One region of the Streptomyces sp. NPDC002564 genome, then DNA from elsewhere that is predicted to be linked to it. Evidence: riboswitches for the same ligand, from Rfam matches in the RefSeq annotation. Region 1 holds a riboswitch; the other holds the start of a gene.
The links. A riboswitch is a leader RNA that binds a small molecule or an ion and turns the genes downstream of it on or off. The one in region 1 is predicted to bind cobalamin.
Positions count from the first base shown of each region.

Region 2: it holds a riboswitch for cobalamin, as region 1 does, so the genes downstream of both, ACFYXE_RS10845 (ribonucleoside triphosphate reductase) here and metE (5-methyltetrahydropteroyltriglutamate--homocysteine S-methyltransferase) in region 1, are expected to answer to the same signal.

Region 1 covers NZ_JBIARE010000002.1:815,625-823,125, forward strand. The annotation lists gene metE (5-methyltetrahydropteroyltriglutamate--homocysteine S-methyltransferase) at 1-1,787, opposite strand, end outside; cobalamin riboswitch at 1,946-2,166, opposite strand; gene aceB (malate synthase A) at 2,364-3,974, opposite strand; gene aceA (isocitrate lyase) at 4,045-5,325, opposite strand; gene ACFYXE_RS09880 (short-chain fatty acyl-CoA regulator family protein) at 5,740-7,149, shown strand; gene ACFYXE_RS09885 (metal ABC transporter ATP-binding protein) at 7,233-7,501, shown strand, end outside.
Region 2 covers NZ_JBIARE010000002.1:1,032,569-1,040,069, forward strand. The annotation lists gene ACFYXE_RS10825 (hypothetical protein) at 1-580, opposite strand, end outside; gene ACFYXE_RS10830 (M13-type metalloendopeptidase) at 781-2,748, shown strand; gene ACFYXE_RS10835 (alpha/beta fold hydrolase) at 2,804-3,673, opposite strand; gene ACFYXE_RS10840 (glutaminase) at 3,854-4,771, shown strand; cobalamin riboswitch at 4,898-5,044, shown strand; gene ACFYXE_RS10845 (ribonucleoside triphosphate reductase) at 5,093-6,883, shown strand; gene ACFYXE_RS10850 (anaerobic ribonucleoside-triphosphate reductase activating protein) at 6,880-7,470, shown strand; gene ACFYXE_RS10855 (medium chain dehydrogenase/reductase family protein) at 7,491-7,501, opposite strand, start outside.

The sequences.
Region 1 (7,501 bases):
AGGGCGAGCGCGACCTGACGGGCGGTGTCGCCGAGCGGCTGGTCGTCACGGACGAACGACCAGGCGAGCATGGTGACCGGCCCGGTGAGCATGCCCTTGACGGGCCGCCCGGTGAGCGACTGGGCGTATGTCGTCCAGCGCACCGTCATCGGCTCGGGGCGCGAGATGTCCCCGGCGAGGATCGGCGGCCGCACATAGCGGGTGCCGTACGACTGGACCCAGCCGTGCTGCGTCGCCAGGTAGCCGGTGAGCTGCTCGGCGAAGTACTGCACCATGTCGTTGCGCTCGGGCTCGCCGTGCACCAGCACGTCGATGCCCGTCTTCTCCTGGAACGAGATCACCTCCTGGATCTCGGCCTTGATGCGCTCCTCGTACCCCGCGCCGTCGAGCCGCCCGGCGCGCAGGTCGGCGCGGGCGGTGCGCAGTTCGGTGGTCTGCGGGAACGACCCGATGGTCGTGGTCGGCAGCAGCGGAAGGCCGAGGCTGCCGCGCTGGGCGGCGGCCCGCTCGGCGTACGTCTGGGAGCGCCGCGCGTCCGTCTCGGTGACCGCCCCGGTGCGGGCGCGGACGGCCGGGTCGCGGGTGATGGGGGAGCCGGACCGGGACGCCAGGTCGGCGCGGTTCGCGGCGAGCTGGGTGGAGATCGTGTCGGTGCCCCCGGCAAGCCCCCGGGCCAGGGTGACGATCTCCGCGGTCTTCTGGCGGGCGAAGGCCAGCCAGCGCAGGATCTGCGGCTCGATGTCCCGCTCCAGGGCCGCGTCGACGGGGACGTGCAGGAGGGAGCAGGAGGCCGCCACGTCGACCCGGTCGGCGAGACCGAGCAGCGTGCCGAGCGTGCTGAGCGACTTCTCCAGGTCGTTGACCCAGATGTTGCGGCCGTTGACGACACCGGCGACCAGCCGCTTGCCGGGCAGTCCGCCGACGGCGGCGAGCGCGTCCAGGTTGGCGGCGGCCGCCTCCGTGAAGTCGAGGGCGAGACCCTCGACGGGAGCCTTGGCGAGCACCGGCAGGGCGTCGCCGAGCCGGTCGAAGTAGGAGGCGACCAGGATCCTGGGCCGGTCGGTGAGCGCCCCGAGGTCACGGTAGGCGCGCTCGGCGGCGTTCAGCTCGGCCGGCGTGCGGTCCTGGACCAGGGCGGGCTCGTCCAGCTGGATCCACTCGGCGCCCGCCGCGCGCAGATCGGCTAGCACCTCCGCGTACACCGGGAGCAGCCGGTCGAGGAGGGTGAGCGGGTCGAAGTCGGCGGCGACGCCGGGCGCGGGCTTGGCCAGCAGCAGGTAGGTGACCGGGCCGACGAGGACGGGCCGGGCCGTCAGCCCCAGCTCCTGGGCCTCGGTGAACTCGGCGACCTGCTTGGTGGAGTCGGCCCGGAAGACCGTGTCGGGACCCAACTCGGGCACCAGATAGTGGTAGTTGGTGTCGAACCACTTCGTCATCTCCAGCGGCGCCACGTCCTGGGTGCCGCGCGCCATCGCGAAGTAGCCGTCCAGGGCGTCGGCGTCGACCGCGGCGCGGTGGCGCGCGGGGACGGCGCCGACCATCACGGAGGTGTCCAGGACATGGTCGTAGTACGAGAAGTCGCCGGTGGGGACTTCGCCGATGCCCGCGTCGGCGAGCTCGCGCCAGTTCGAGCGGCGGAGTTCGGCGGCGGCCGAGCGGAGGGCGTCGGCGTCCACGCGGCCCTTCCAGTAACCCTCGATCGCCTTCTTCAGTTCGCGGTTCTGGCCCTGACGGGGGTAGCCGTACACGGTGGCCCGTGCTGCCGCGGCTGCGGACTTGCTGGTCACGGAGATCTCCTTCGCGAGATGAATCCCTGAGATCCCGGGGACGGGACGAGAGCGCGAAGGGCGACGGACCGGACGGGAGCACGCCGTCGGCGTGGTCGCTCCGTCCGATGTGTGCGCCGACCCGCCCTCGAGGTCACCGGGATATCCGCGCACGACTGGTGCGGGCGCGGACAGCGGGCAGGTCTTCGGACTCGCGGGCACGTCCTCCGGGGGAGGACACCTAGTGGCCGTCGCTTCCCAGGACCGGACTCCGGTCCCAGTGCGTGTGACGGCGGTCGTTCCCGCTCACCGCTGCGGGGCAGTCCCGGAATCTCACCGGGTTCCCTCTTACGACGCTCCCGTCTGGCGGGCGGGGCGAACCAGCTGCACTGATCACCTTAAGGGCCTGCCCGCCGGTGGTCCCGGTCCGCTCCGGCATTGGGAGGGTGAGCTGGAACACGTGCGCCGCGTGCTTCGCGGGTGCGACGGGCGGGAAGGGCGGGGCGCGACGGGCGGGAAGGCGGCACACTCCGGCCTTCCCGCCCGCCCCTCGCGACCGGCCGCCGGCCCCTCGGTCGGCGGCCGGGCCCGGGCCCCTCAGCCCGGGCCGTCCTGGGTCCCCCGGTGGCTCCTGACGAGGTGGCGCGCACCGGCGTCCGGAGTGAAGAACTGCGGCAACTCCACCGCCAGCGTGCACCGTTCGAAGATGCCCCGCGCCGCGTCGAGGTCCGCCCACGGGTAGGCGGCGCCGAGCGCGGCGAGCTCGTCGTCGAGCAGCCGCAGGACCGTCTCCCGGTCCACGACCCGGTGGCGCAGCCACTGCCAGATCTGCACCCGGGCGATCTCGGCGGTCGCCGCGTCCGCCATCAGCCCGTCGAGGGCGACGGCGCCCTGACCGTGCAGCCACGCGGCGAAGTACCCGAGCGCGACCGCGATGTTCGACCGCACGCCCTCGGGGGTGGGCGGTCCGCCGACACGACGCGTCGACAACAGGTCGGCGGCCGTCACCGCCACGTCGTCCCGGGTCCGGTCGAGCTGGTGCGGCCGCCCGTCGAGGACCGCGTCGAACACCTCCCGGCACAGCGGTACGAGTCCGGGGTGGGCGACCCGGGAGCCGTCGAAGCCGTCCTCGGCCTCCCGCTCCTTGTCCAGCCGGACCGCGGCGAACGCGGCCCGGTCGGCGTCCGGTTCGCCGGACGGCACCTGGGCGGCCGTCCCGCCGATGGCGTGCGCGCCGCGTTTGTGGCAGGTGCGCACGAGGAGTTCGGTAACGGCGTGCAGGAAGGGCGCGGTCGTCGTCAGCCTGGCGCGCTCGGGCAGCAGGAAGTCGGTGCGGTGTCCGAAGGTCTTGATCAGGCTGAACAGGTAGTCGCAGCGGCCCGCGCCGAGTCCGGCGCCGTGCTCGCGGAGCTCGTGGAGGATCTCCTCCATCTGCACGGCGGCGGTGATCGTCTCGATGAGGACGGTGGCGCGGACCGTGCCGCGCGGGATCCCGAGGAGGTCCTGCGCGGCGACGAAGACGTCGTTCCACAGCCGTGCCTCGTACCGGTTCTCCAGCTTCGGCAGGGAGAAGTACGGTCCGCGGCCGGCGTCGATCTGTCGCCGGGCGCAGTGGAAGAAGTACAGGCCGAAGTCGACCAGGGCGGCGGGTACGGGCTCTCCGTCGGCCTCCAGGTGGTCCTCGGTCAGGTGCCAGCCGCGCGGGCGGACCATGAGGGTGGGGAGCCGGTCCGGCTCGGCGAGCCGGTACGGCGTGCCCTCCGGCGTGGTGAAGTCGATGCGGCGCTCGACGGCGTCCAGCAGGTTCAGCTGCCCGCCGACGATGTTGTCCCAGGTGGGAGCGGTGGCGTCCGCGAAGTCCGCCACCCACACCCGCGCCCCGGAGTTGAGCGCGTCGATGGTCGTCCGGCGGTCGGGCGGACCGGCGATCTCCACCCGCCGGTCGGTGAGCCCGGGCGCGGGCGGCGCCACGCGCCAGCCCGGGTCCTCCCGCACGGCGGAGGTGACCATCGGGAAGTCGAGGGGGGCGCCCGCCGCGAGCCGCAGGGCCTGGCGGCGCCGCTCCTTGAGCAGTTCCTTGCGCCGCTCCCCGAAGGCGCCGGCCAGCCGGCCGACGAAGTCCAGTGCGGCGGGCGTGAGGATCTCGTCGTGACGGTGCCCCGAGGGGCCGAGGACGTCGACGCGGTGCGCCAGAGCGCTGCTGGACATCGGATCTCCTGAAAGCGGTGACGGGAGGGGAACGACTCGAGGGGGCGACCGCCGGACCGGGCGGCGCGGCCTAGTGGAACTGCTCGGCCTCCGTGGAGCCCGCCAGCGCCGTCGTGGAGGAGGCCGGGTTGACGGCCGTGGACACGAGGTCGAAGTACCCCGTGCCGACCTCCCGCTGGTGCCGCACCGCGGTGAACCCGTGCTCCTGCGCGGCGAACTCCCGCTCCTGCAGGTCGACGTAGGCCGTCATGCCGTGCTCGGCGTAACCGCGCGCCAGGTCGAACATGCCGTGGTTCAGGGAGTGGAAGCCGGCCAGGGTGATGAACTGGAACTTGTAGCCCATCGCCGCCAGTTCGCGCTGGAACTTGGCGATCTGGTCGTCGTCCAGGGCGGCCTTCCAGTTGAAGGACGGCGAGCAGTTGTACGCCAGCATCTGGTCGGGGTGCTCCGCATGGATCGCCTCGGCGAACTCCCGGGCCTGCGCGAGGTCGGGCGTGCCGGTCTCGACCCAGATGAGATCGGCGTAGGGGGCGTAGGCGAGGCCGCGCGCGATGACCGGGGCCATGCCGGCCCGGACCCGGTAGAAGCCCTCCGCCGTCCGCTCGCCGGTCACGAACTCCGCGTCGCGCTCGTCGACGTCGCTGGTGAGGAGGTTGGCGGCGAGCGCGTCCGTGCGGGCCACGATCAGCGTCGGCACGTCGGCGATGTCGGCCGCGAGGCGTGCCGCGTTGAGGGTGCGGATGTGCTGGCCGGTCGGCACGAGCACCTTGCCGCCGAGGTGACCGCACTTCTTCTCGGAGGCGAGCTGGTCCTCGTAGTGGATGCCCGCCGCGCCCGCCGCGATCATCGCCTTGGTCAGCTCGAACGCGTTGAGCGGACCGCCGAAGCCCGCCTCCGCGTCCGCGACGACCGGCGCGAGCCAGTCCACGGAGTCGTCGCCCTCGCTCGTGGCGATCTGGTCGGCGCGCAGCAGCGCGTTGTTGATCCTGCGGACCACCTGCGGGACGGAGTTGGCCGGGTACAGGCTCTGGTCGGGGTAGGTGTGCCCCGCCTGGTTGGCGTCGGCCGCCACCTGCCAGCCGGACAGGTAGATCGCCTGGAGTCCGGCCTTGACCTGCTGGACGGCCTGGCCGCCGGTCAGCGCGCCGAGCGCGTGGACGTAGTCCAGGTCGTGCAGCTGCCGCCACAGCCGCTCCGCTCCGCGCCGGGCCAGCGTGTGCTCCTCGCGGACGCTGCCGGAGAGCCGGACGACGTCGTCGGCGCCGTAGGTCCGCTCGATGCCCTGCCACCGGGGGTCCGTCGCCCAGCGCGTCGCGAGCTCGTCGGCCGCCTGCTTCCTCGCCTCTGCCATCTCTGTCACCGTCTCCTCGACTGTGTCGGGTGTGTTGATCTGTATGGGCTGCCAAGGTCCCCTGCTCGGGCGAACCGGGGTGGCACTGTGTGTCGTTGAATGCTGTTCGGGGGATGCGGCCCACCGTCCCGTCGTGCGGCGAAGGTGAGCAATGCTGCCGGGTGCGGAGCGCCGCCCGTGCCGGGATCTCCGACGTCAGGGCATGAATCGCGTCCCGGACCGGGTGCCGTCCGCCGGGATCCGGTGGGCCGCACTCAGACTCTGGCACTGGCACTGAGTGCCATCAATCGTGGAAGCGTGCCAACTTCTGCGAATCTTCAGGCGCCGGATTGCCAAGATTGCGAAGGGTGCGCGGCGCTCCTGTTCCCGTACGCTGACCGCCACCCGTTCGTCGCCCCCACGGAGGACCCCACGGTGAGCAAGACCTACGCGGGCGCGCGGCTGCGGCGGCTGCGCGAGGAACGCCGGATGAGCCAGGCCGAACTGGCCCGCGCCCTGGCCATCTCGCCGAGCTACCTCAACCAGATGGAGCACGACTCGCGCCCCCTCACGGTGCCCGTGCTGCTCCGGCTCACGGAGACCTTCGGCGTCGACCCCGGCTTCTTCTCGGAGCGCGACGCGACCCGGCTCGTGGCGGACCTGCGGGAGGCGCTCGCCGGTGAGCTCGCCGAGTCCCGGGTCTCCCCGTCCGAACTCGCCGAACTCGCGGCACGGATGCCCGGCCTCGCACAGGTCCTGCTCGACCTCGGCCGGCGCGGACAGCACCTCGCCGAGCGGCTCGCGGAGGCCGCCGACGGCCGCGACGGCGCGGCCCCGGACCTGCCCCGCTCGCCCCACGAGGAGATCCGGGACTTCTTCTACCGCCGCCGCAACTACCTCCACGACACCGACCTCGCGGCCGAACACCTGGCGGACGACCTCGGCATCCGGCCCGGCGAGGCCACCCGCGCCCTGACCGCCCGCCTCACCGACACCCACGGCGTCCGCATGACGGCCGAGACCGGCGAGCGCCTGCACCACTACGACCCGACGACCCGCACCCTGCACCTCTCCGCCCGGCTGCGCCCCGGCCAGCGCGCCTTCCGCATGGCCACCCAACTCGCCCTACTCGAACACGGCGACACCCTCGACCGCCAGGCCGCGGAGGACTTCCCGCCGGGCACCCCCACCCACGCCCTGGCCCGCATCGGGATCGCCCACTACTTCGCCGCCGCGCTCGTCCTGCCGTACCGCGCCTTCCACGCGGCGGCCGAAGAGGTCCGCTACGACATCGAGCGCCTCACCGACCGCTACGGCCTCGGCTACGAGACCGTCTGCCACCGGCTCAGCACCCTGCAGCGGCCGCGGCTGCGCGGCGTGCCCTTCTCCTTCGTCCGCGTCGACCGCGCGGGAAACCTCTCCAAGCGGCAGTCGGCCACCGGCTTCCACTTCTCCCGCACCGGCGGCACCTGCCCGCTGTGGAACGTGTACGAGGCGTTCGCCGCGCCGGGCCGCATCCACGTACAGATCGCCGAAATGCCCGACGGGCAGCGCTACTTGTGGACGGCCAGGGCGATCACCCGGCACCGCGGCGGGTGGGGCGAGCCCGGCAAGACCTTCGCCGTCGGCCTCGGCTGCGAGATCCGCCACGCCCACCGGCTCGTCTACTCCGACGGCCTCGACCTCTCCGGCACGGCCGCCGCCACCCCCATCGGCATGGGCTGCCGGGTCTGCGAACGCCTCGACTGCCCGCAACGGGCCGCGCCCCCGCTGGGCCGCCCGCTGCGGATCGACCAGAACAGCAGCACGTTCGTGCCCTACCCGGTGGCCGACGGACCCCGCTGACCGCACCTCTCCCGCCCGGATCCCGGATTGCCGGGAACCAACCGCCCCTCCCCTCCGACTGCTGAGGGGAACAGGGAGGTGGCATGGAGGGACTGGACGTCCGGATGCGTGACGTCGTCTGCCGGCACGGCCGCGTCGAGGCGGTGCACGACGTCGACCTCGACGTCGCGGCCGGCCAGCGGGTGGCCATGACCGGGACCAACGGCTCGGGCAAGACCACACTGCTGCGCGCGGTCATCGGGCTGCACCGCCCGTACGCGGGCCGCATCCTGGTCGGCGGGCGCGGTGTGGGGAACGCGGCCGAGTGGGCGTGGCGGCGCCGGGCGTGCGCGTGGATCCCGCAGAAGCCCGC
Region 2 (7,501 bases), 220 kb from region 1:
CCATCAGCGCCTTGCGGGCCGCCTCGGCCGTGCCGGGGTCGGCGAGGATCGCGGCCCGCAGCGCGGTGGGGTTCTCGGCGACCTCCAGGGCCTTGGTGGGGCGGATGCCCTCGGCCTCGGCCGCCTCGGTGATGGCCTCGCCCCGCTGGCTGAGCGCGCTGGAGCGGGAGGCGTAGTACGTCAACCAGACGTCGGCGTCGGGCAGTTCCACGTCCATGCCGGGGGAGAGCGCCTCGAAGTGCGGGACCATCCCGTCGTCGGCGGCCTTGTCCCAGGCCTTGTAGTAGCGCATGACGCGGTCGGCCGAGCAGCCCGCGAGCTCGGCGAACTCCTTGGCCGAGATCTTCGGCGTCTCGCCCGCGCCCTGCCCGCCGGGCCGCACGCTGCGGGCGACCTTGAGACCGAAGGCCCAGCCGCCGGTGCGGGCGTAGGCCCCGAAGTCCCGGGCGTCCCGGGCGACGGCCTCGGCGGCCGCGGGATCCCCGGCATCGACGGCGACCGCCGGGGCGGGGACCGTCTCCGCGGCGACGGCTTCGGCGGACTCCGTGGCATCCTCGGACGGGACGATGGCGACAGTCACAGATGTTCTCCTGGGTGTCACAGGCGTACGAAGGTTGACGCGATACTTTATCGCTCCTATTGGGATGTTTTGTGCGCGAGTTGGTGTGCCGCGCCCCGGGGAACGCACGTGCGGTCCCGGGGCCGCCCCCTGCCCGGTGACCGCGGGTCCGGGGCCGCGGTCCTTCGTGCCGGACGGCGTCACTCGCATAGGCTGCCCGGATGAGCATTCTGGATGACGCCCGACCGGGCATGAACCCCGAGATCCGGCCGCAGGACGACCTCTTCGGACACGTCAACGGCAGCTGGCTGGACACCGAGAAGATCCCCGAGGACCGCTCCAGCTGGGGTCCCTTCGTGCAGCTGGCCGACACCGCGGAGCAGCAGGTCAAGACGATCATCCAGGAACTGGCGGCGGAGGCGTCGGCCGATCCGGCCGCGGCCTCCGAGGACGCGCGGAAGATCGCCGCGCTGTACGCCTCCTTCATGGACGAGGAGACCATCGCCGCGCGGGGCCTGGCCCCCGCGCAGCCGCTGATCGACGAGGTCCTCGCGCTGCGGGACACCCGCGAGCTGGCCGCCTTCCTCGGCCGCTTCGAGCGGATCGGCGGCTCCGGCCTCTTCGGCTCCTACATCGACTCGGACGACCGGAACTCCGACCGCTACCTCTTCAACGTCCTCCAGGGCGGCCTCGGCCTGCCCGACGAGTCGTACTACCGGGAGGAGAAGTTCGCCGAGATCCGCGAGAAGTACCTCGGCCACCTCACCGAGCTGCTCGCCCTCGGCAACCACGCGGACCCCGCCGCCGCCGCGCGGACCGTCCTCGACCTGGAGACGCGGCTGGCCGCCGGGCACTGGGAGCGCGCCGAGACCCGCGACGTCCTCAAGACGTACAACCTCACGACCCTGGACGAACTGGTCGCGCTGGCGCCGGAGTTCGACTGGCGGGGCTATGCCGCCGCGCTGGGCGGCTCGGACGCCACCATCGCCGAGACCTGCGTCCGCCAGCCGTCCTACCTGACGCACCTCTCCGGGGTCCTGGCCGAGGTGCCGATCGAGCAGTGGCGGGACTGGACGCTGGTGCGCGTGCTGCGTGCCTGCGCGCCGTACCTGTCGGACGCCTTCGTGCGGAACAACTTCGAGTTCTACGGCCGCACCCTCAACGGCACCCCGGAGCTGCGCGCCCGCTGGAAGCGCGCCGTCGCCTTCGTCGAGGGCTCCGTGGGCGAGGCGGTCGGCAAGCAGTACGTCGCGCGGCACTTCCCGCCGTCCTCCAAGGCGATGATGGACGACCTCGTCGCCAACCTCCTGGAGGCCTACCGCCAGTCCATCGAGCGCCTGGACTGGATGACCGACGAGACGAAGGAGCGGGCCTACGAGAAGCTCGCCACCTTCCGGCCCAAGATCGGCTACCCCGACACGTTCCGCGACTACTCCGCGCTCCGGGTGACGCCGGACGACCTGCTGGGCAACGCGCAGGCGGCGGCCGCGTTCGAGTCCGACCGCGAGCTCGCCAAGATCGGCTCGCCGGTCGACCGCGACGAGTGGTTCATGCTCCCGCAGACCGTCAACGCCTACTACAACCCGGGCACCAACGAGATCTGCTTCCCCGCGGGCATCCTGCAGAAGCCGTTCTTCTCGCCCGACGCCGACCCGGCGGAGAACTACGGCGGCATCGGCGCGGTCATCGGCCACGAGATTGGCCACGGCTTCGATGACCAGGGCGCGCAGTACGACGGCGCGGGCAACCTCAACGACTGGTGGACGGCGGCCGACAAGACCGCCTTCGAGGCCAAGTCGAAGGCGCTCGTGAAGCAGTACGACGCCTTCTCGCCGCGCAACCTCCCCGGCGAGTTCGTCAACGGCTCGCTCACCGTCGGCGAGAACATCGGCGACCTGGGCGGTCTGACCATCGGGCACACCGCGTACCTGATCGCCCTGGACGGTGCGCCGATGCCCGAGAGCGACGGCACGACCGGCTCGCAGCGGCTCTTCATGAACTGGGCGTACTGCTGGCGCACCAAGCGCCGCAAGGAGCAGGAGCAGCAGTACCTCACGATCGACCCGCACTCGCCGCCGGAGTTCCGCGCCAACATCGTCCGCAACCTCGACGAGTTCCACGAGGCGTTCGGCACGGTGGCGGGCGACGGGCTGTGGCTCGACCGGGCGGAGCGCGTGCGGATCTGGTGATCCGCGGGGCGCCGCGGGCTCCCCGGCCCGCGGCGCCCGCACCGGCGCGGGCCGGTCAGCCCAGGAAGGCGGCGGTGGCGGTCACGAAGCGTGCCGGGTCGTCCAGCCACGGGAAGTGCGCGGCGCCGGGCTGGACGACGAGCTCGGCGTACGGGAAGAGTCCGGCGAGCTCGGCCAGGGCGGGCGGCGGCGAGTTCAGGTCGCACTCCCCGGCGAGCACGAGCACCGGGGAGCCGAACCGGGCGAGCGCGGCCCGCGTGGCGGCCGGGTCGTAGGCGCCCTCGGAGCCGTAGACGGCCGCGGCCGCGTCGTTGCGCTGGCCGGCCTCGGCGGCCTTGTGCGTCCGCGCCGCCGCGTCCCAGCGCCCGTAGGCGAAGGGGGCGAGCGCCGCGAACGCCTCCGGGGTGGCCCGGCCGCCCAGGACGGCTTCCAGGGCGGCGAAGGCGGCCGGGAACCACGGCTCGTCCCGGCGCAGGAGCGCCGTCTCGCGCCGCACGGCGCCGGTCACCGGCACGTCGACCGCCATGACGCTCGGCGTGATCAGCGCCAGTCGGCCGACCCGCTCGGGGTGCCGCGCCGCGTAGAGGACCGCGAGATTCGTGCCGCCCGAGTGCGCGAGCAGGTCCACCGTGGCCAGGCCCAGATGTTCCCGCAGGGCCTCGACGTCGTCCACGAGGCGGTCGCAGCGGTACGAGGCGGGGTCGTCCGGCTCCGCCGAGTCTCCGGTGCCGCGCAGGTCCAGCATGACCAGCGGGCGGTGCGCGGCGAGTCCGCCGAGGTCACCGAAGTACGCGGAGGCCTGCATCGGCCCTCCGGGGAGACAGATCACGGGAGCGGCTCCGAAGCCGCCGTCGCCGGTTGCTCCTCCGTCCCCGGACACGTGATAGGCGAGCTCGGTTCCGTCGGGCGCGGGGAAGGTAGGCATGGCCGAGACCCTGTCACCGTCCCCGGCGCCGGGCAACCGAGTTGTTGGGGCGGCGTCCGGCCAGGTCAGCAGGGGGGTGGGGGCCGGTGCGCGCCGTCGGTGACGTCGTTCCCCGCCGCGGGCTCCGGTGACGTTAAGGTGTGGCGCAAGCATCACCGTACGAAGTCAAAGTGAGTCAGTGTGCCCGCCTCCTTCCAGCCGGTCCTGGACCGCATCGCGACCGAGATCGCCGCCACCCCGGGACGCGGGCGCCCCGCCGACTACATCCCCGCGCTCGCCACCGCGGACCCGGACCGCTTCGGCATGGCCGTCGCGGACCTCGACGGGACGGTGTACGGCGTGGGGGACTGGCAGCACCCCTTCTCCACCCAGTCCATCACCAAGGTCTTCACGCTCGCCATGGCGCTGTCCCTGGAGGAGGACGCCCTCTGGGAGCACGTGGGGCGCGAGCCGTCCGGCAACCCCTTCAACTCGCTGGTGCAGCTGGAGTACGAGAACGGCATCCCCCGCAACCCCTTTATCAACGCGGGCGCCCTCGTCGTCACCGACCGCCTGCACACCCTGACCGGCGACGCCTCCGGCGCCCTGCGCGCGTTCCTGCGGGCCGAGTCGGGCAACGACGCGCTCGGCTTCGACGAGGAGGTGGCCGCGTCGGAGGCCGCCCACGGCGACCGGAACGCGGCCCTGGCCCACTTCATGGCGTCGTACGGCAACATCACCAACCCGGTGCCCGAACTCCTCGACCAGTACATCCGCCAGTGCGCCGTCGCGGCCTCCTGCGGCGACCTCGCGCTGGCCGCCGGGTTCCTGGCCCGGCACGGGATACGGGCCGACGGGTCCACGCTGCTCACCCGCAGCCGCGCCAAGCAGGTCAACGCGGTGATGCTGACGTGCGGCACCTACGACGCGGCCGGCGACTTCGCCCACCGGGTGGGGCTGCCCGGCAAGAGCGGGGTGGGCGGCGGCATCATCGCGGTGGTGCCCGGCCGGTGCGCCGTGTGCGTGTGGAGCCCCGGCCTCGACCGGCGCGGCAACTCGGTCGCGGGCGTGGCGGCGCTGGACCGCTTCACGACGCTCACGGGCCTGTCCATCTTCTGACGGCGACCCGCCCGGCGGCATCCCGCGGCGACCCGCCCGGCGGCATCCCGCCGGGCCCTAAGTCCCTCCCTCAAGGCCCTTCGTCACTCAATATGTTGTGCCCGGCATGTCGCTGTTGGTACCAGATGTAGTGTTTCGGCTGTCGGTTCGGCGGGCGCCCACAGCGCCTGCCGGGACATCAGGGAACCCGGTGCGAATCCGGGGCTGCCCCGCAACGGTGAGCGGCCGCACGGCGGTCCGAGCCCGACCCCTGCCGACCGCCTCCCGCGCAGCTTCGCGCGGTGAGGACCCATCTCCGTACCGCCTCGTGGGAGGGCTGTCGTGACGCAGACCGTGACGCACATCAACGCCGTGGACTCGGTGACCGAATACCTGGACCGCAGCGACTGGCGGGTGAACGCCAACGCGAACCAGGGCTACTCGCTGGGCGGCCTCATCCTCAACGCCGCCGGGAAGATCGTCGCCAACTACTGGCTGGACCAGGTGTACCCCGAGGCGGTCGGCCGCGCCCACCGCGAGGGGGACCTGCACATCCACGACCTGGACATGCTGGCCGGCTACTGCGCCGGCTGGTCGCTGCGCACCCTGCTCACCGAAGGGTTCAACGGGGTCCCCGGCCAGATCGACTCCGCCCCGCCCCGGCACTTCTCCTCCGCCGTCGGCCAGATCGTCAACTTCCTCGGCACCCTGCAGAACGAGTGGGCGGGCGCCCAGGCGTTCAGCTCCTTCGACACCTACATGGCCCCCTTCGTGCGCAAGGACGCCATGTCCTACGACGAAGTCCGCCAAGGCGTGCAGGAACTGGTGCACAACCTCAACGTGCCGTCCCGCTGGGGCACCCAGACGCCGTTCACCAACCTCACCTTCGACTGGACCTGCCCGCCCGACCTGCGCGAGGACATACCCGTCGTCGGCGGCCGGGAGATGGACTTCACCTACGGGGAGCTCCAGGCCGAGATGGACCTGATCAACCGCGCGTACATCGAGGTGATGACGGCCGGTGACGCGACCGGGCGGGTCTTCACCTTCCCCATCCCGACGTACAACATCACCGCGGACTTCCCCTGGGAGAGCGAGAACGCCGAGCGGTTGTTCGCGATGACCGCCAAGTACGGGCTGCCCTACTTCCAGAACTTCATCAACTCCGACCTCGCGCCGAACCAGATCCGCTCGATGTGCTGTCGCCTCCAGCTGGACCTGACCGAGCTCCTCAAGCGCGGCAACGGCCTGTTCGGCAGCGCGGAGCAGACCGGTTCGCTCGGTGTGGTCACCCTCAACTGCGCCCGGCTCGGCCATCTGCACGCGGGCGACGAGGCCGGGCTCCTCGACGCGCTCGACCGGCTGCTCGGGCTCGCCAGGGACAGCCTGGAGATCAAGCGGGTCACCGTCCAGGACCTGATCGACGGCGGCCTGTACCCGTACACGAAGCGCTATCTCGGGACGCTGCGCAACCACTTCTCCACGATCGGCGTGAACGGCGTCAACGAGATGATCCGCAACTTCACGCACGACGCCCACGACATCACCGGCGCCGAGGGGCACGCGCTGGCGGTCCGGCTGCTCGGCCACGTCCGGGCGCGGATGGTGGAGTTCCAGGAGCAGACGGGCCACCTCTACAACCTGGAGGCCACCCCGGCCGAAGGGACCACCTACCGGTTCGCCAAGGAGGACCGGCGCCGCTTCCCCGACATCCTCCAGGCCGGTACGGACGGCAACCCGTACTACACCAACTCCTCGCAACTGCCGGTCGGATGGACCGACGACCCGTTCGAGGCACTGGAGATGCAGGACGACCTGCAGACGATGTACACCGGCGGCACGGTCCTGCACCTGTACATGTCCGAGCGGATCTCGGACGCCCAGGCCTGCCGTGCCCTCGTGCGGCGCGCGCTGGAGCGCTTCTCGCTGCCCTATCTGACGGTGACCCCGACCTTCTCGATCTGCCCGGAGCACGGCTACCTGGCGGGTGAACACCCCGCCTGCCCGACGTGCGGCGGTGAGTGCGAGGTCTGGACGCGGGTGATGGGCTACCACCGGCCGGTCTCCTCCTTCAACATCGGCAAGAAGGGCGAGCACGCCGAGCGCGTCCACTTCCAGGAAGCCGCGGTGTGATCCGCGTCGGCGGCTGGGCCCGGCTGTCGACCTGCGACTGGCCGGGCCGCCTGGTCACCACGGTCTTCTGCCAGGGCTGTCCCTGGCGCTGCGGCTACTGCCACAATCCCGGGCTGCTGGACCCGCGCGGTCCCGCGACCGTCGACTGGGCGGAGGTGACCGGCCATCTCGTCCGGCGCCGGGGCCTGTTGGACGGCGTGGTCTTCTCGGGCGGCGAACCGCTGCTGCAGGCGGGCCTCGCGCCGGCCATGCGTGAGGTGCGCGACCTGGGGTTCGGTGTCGCCCTGCACACGGGAGGCGCCTTTCCCCGCCGCTTCGCCGGGCTGCTGGACGAGGGCCTCGTCGACTGGGTGGGCTTCGACGTGAAGGCGGCGCCGGCCGCGTACGACCGTGTCACCGGAACGCGGGGCAGCGCCGCTCCCGCGCTGCGCAGTCTGCGCCTGCTGCGGGACTCCGGAGTGGCGCACCAGTTGCGGACGACGGTCGATCCCGCGCTCCTCGACGCCCGCGCCGTCGCGGAGTTGGGGGAGTGGCTCGCGGAGCAGGGGGCGGGCGGGCACGTCTGGCAGGAGGCCCGTCCCGTCTGACGGCGCGCGGCCGTGCCGGGTCACGGGGTCA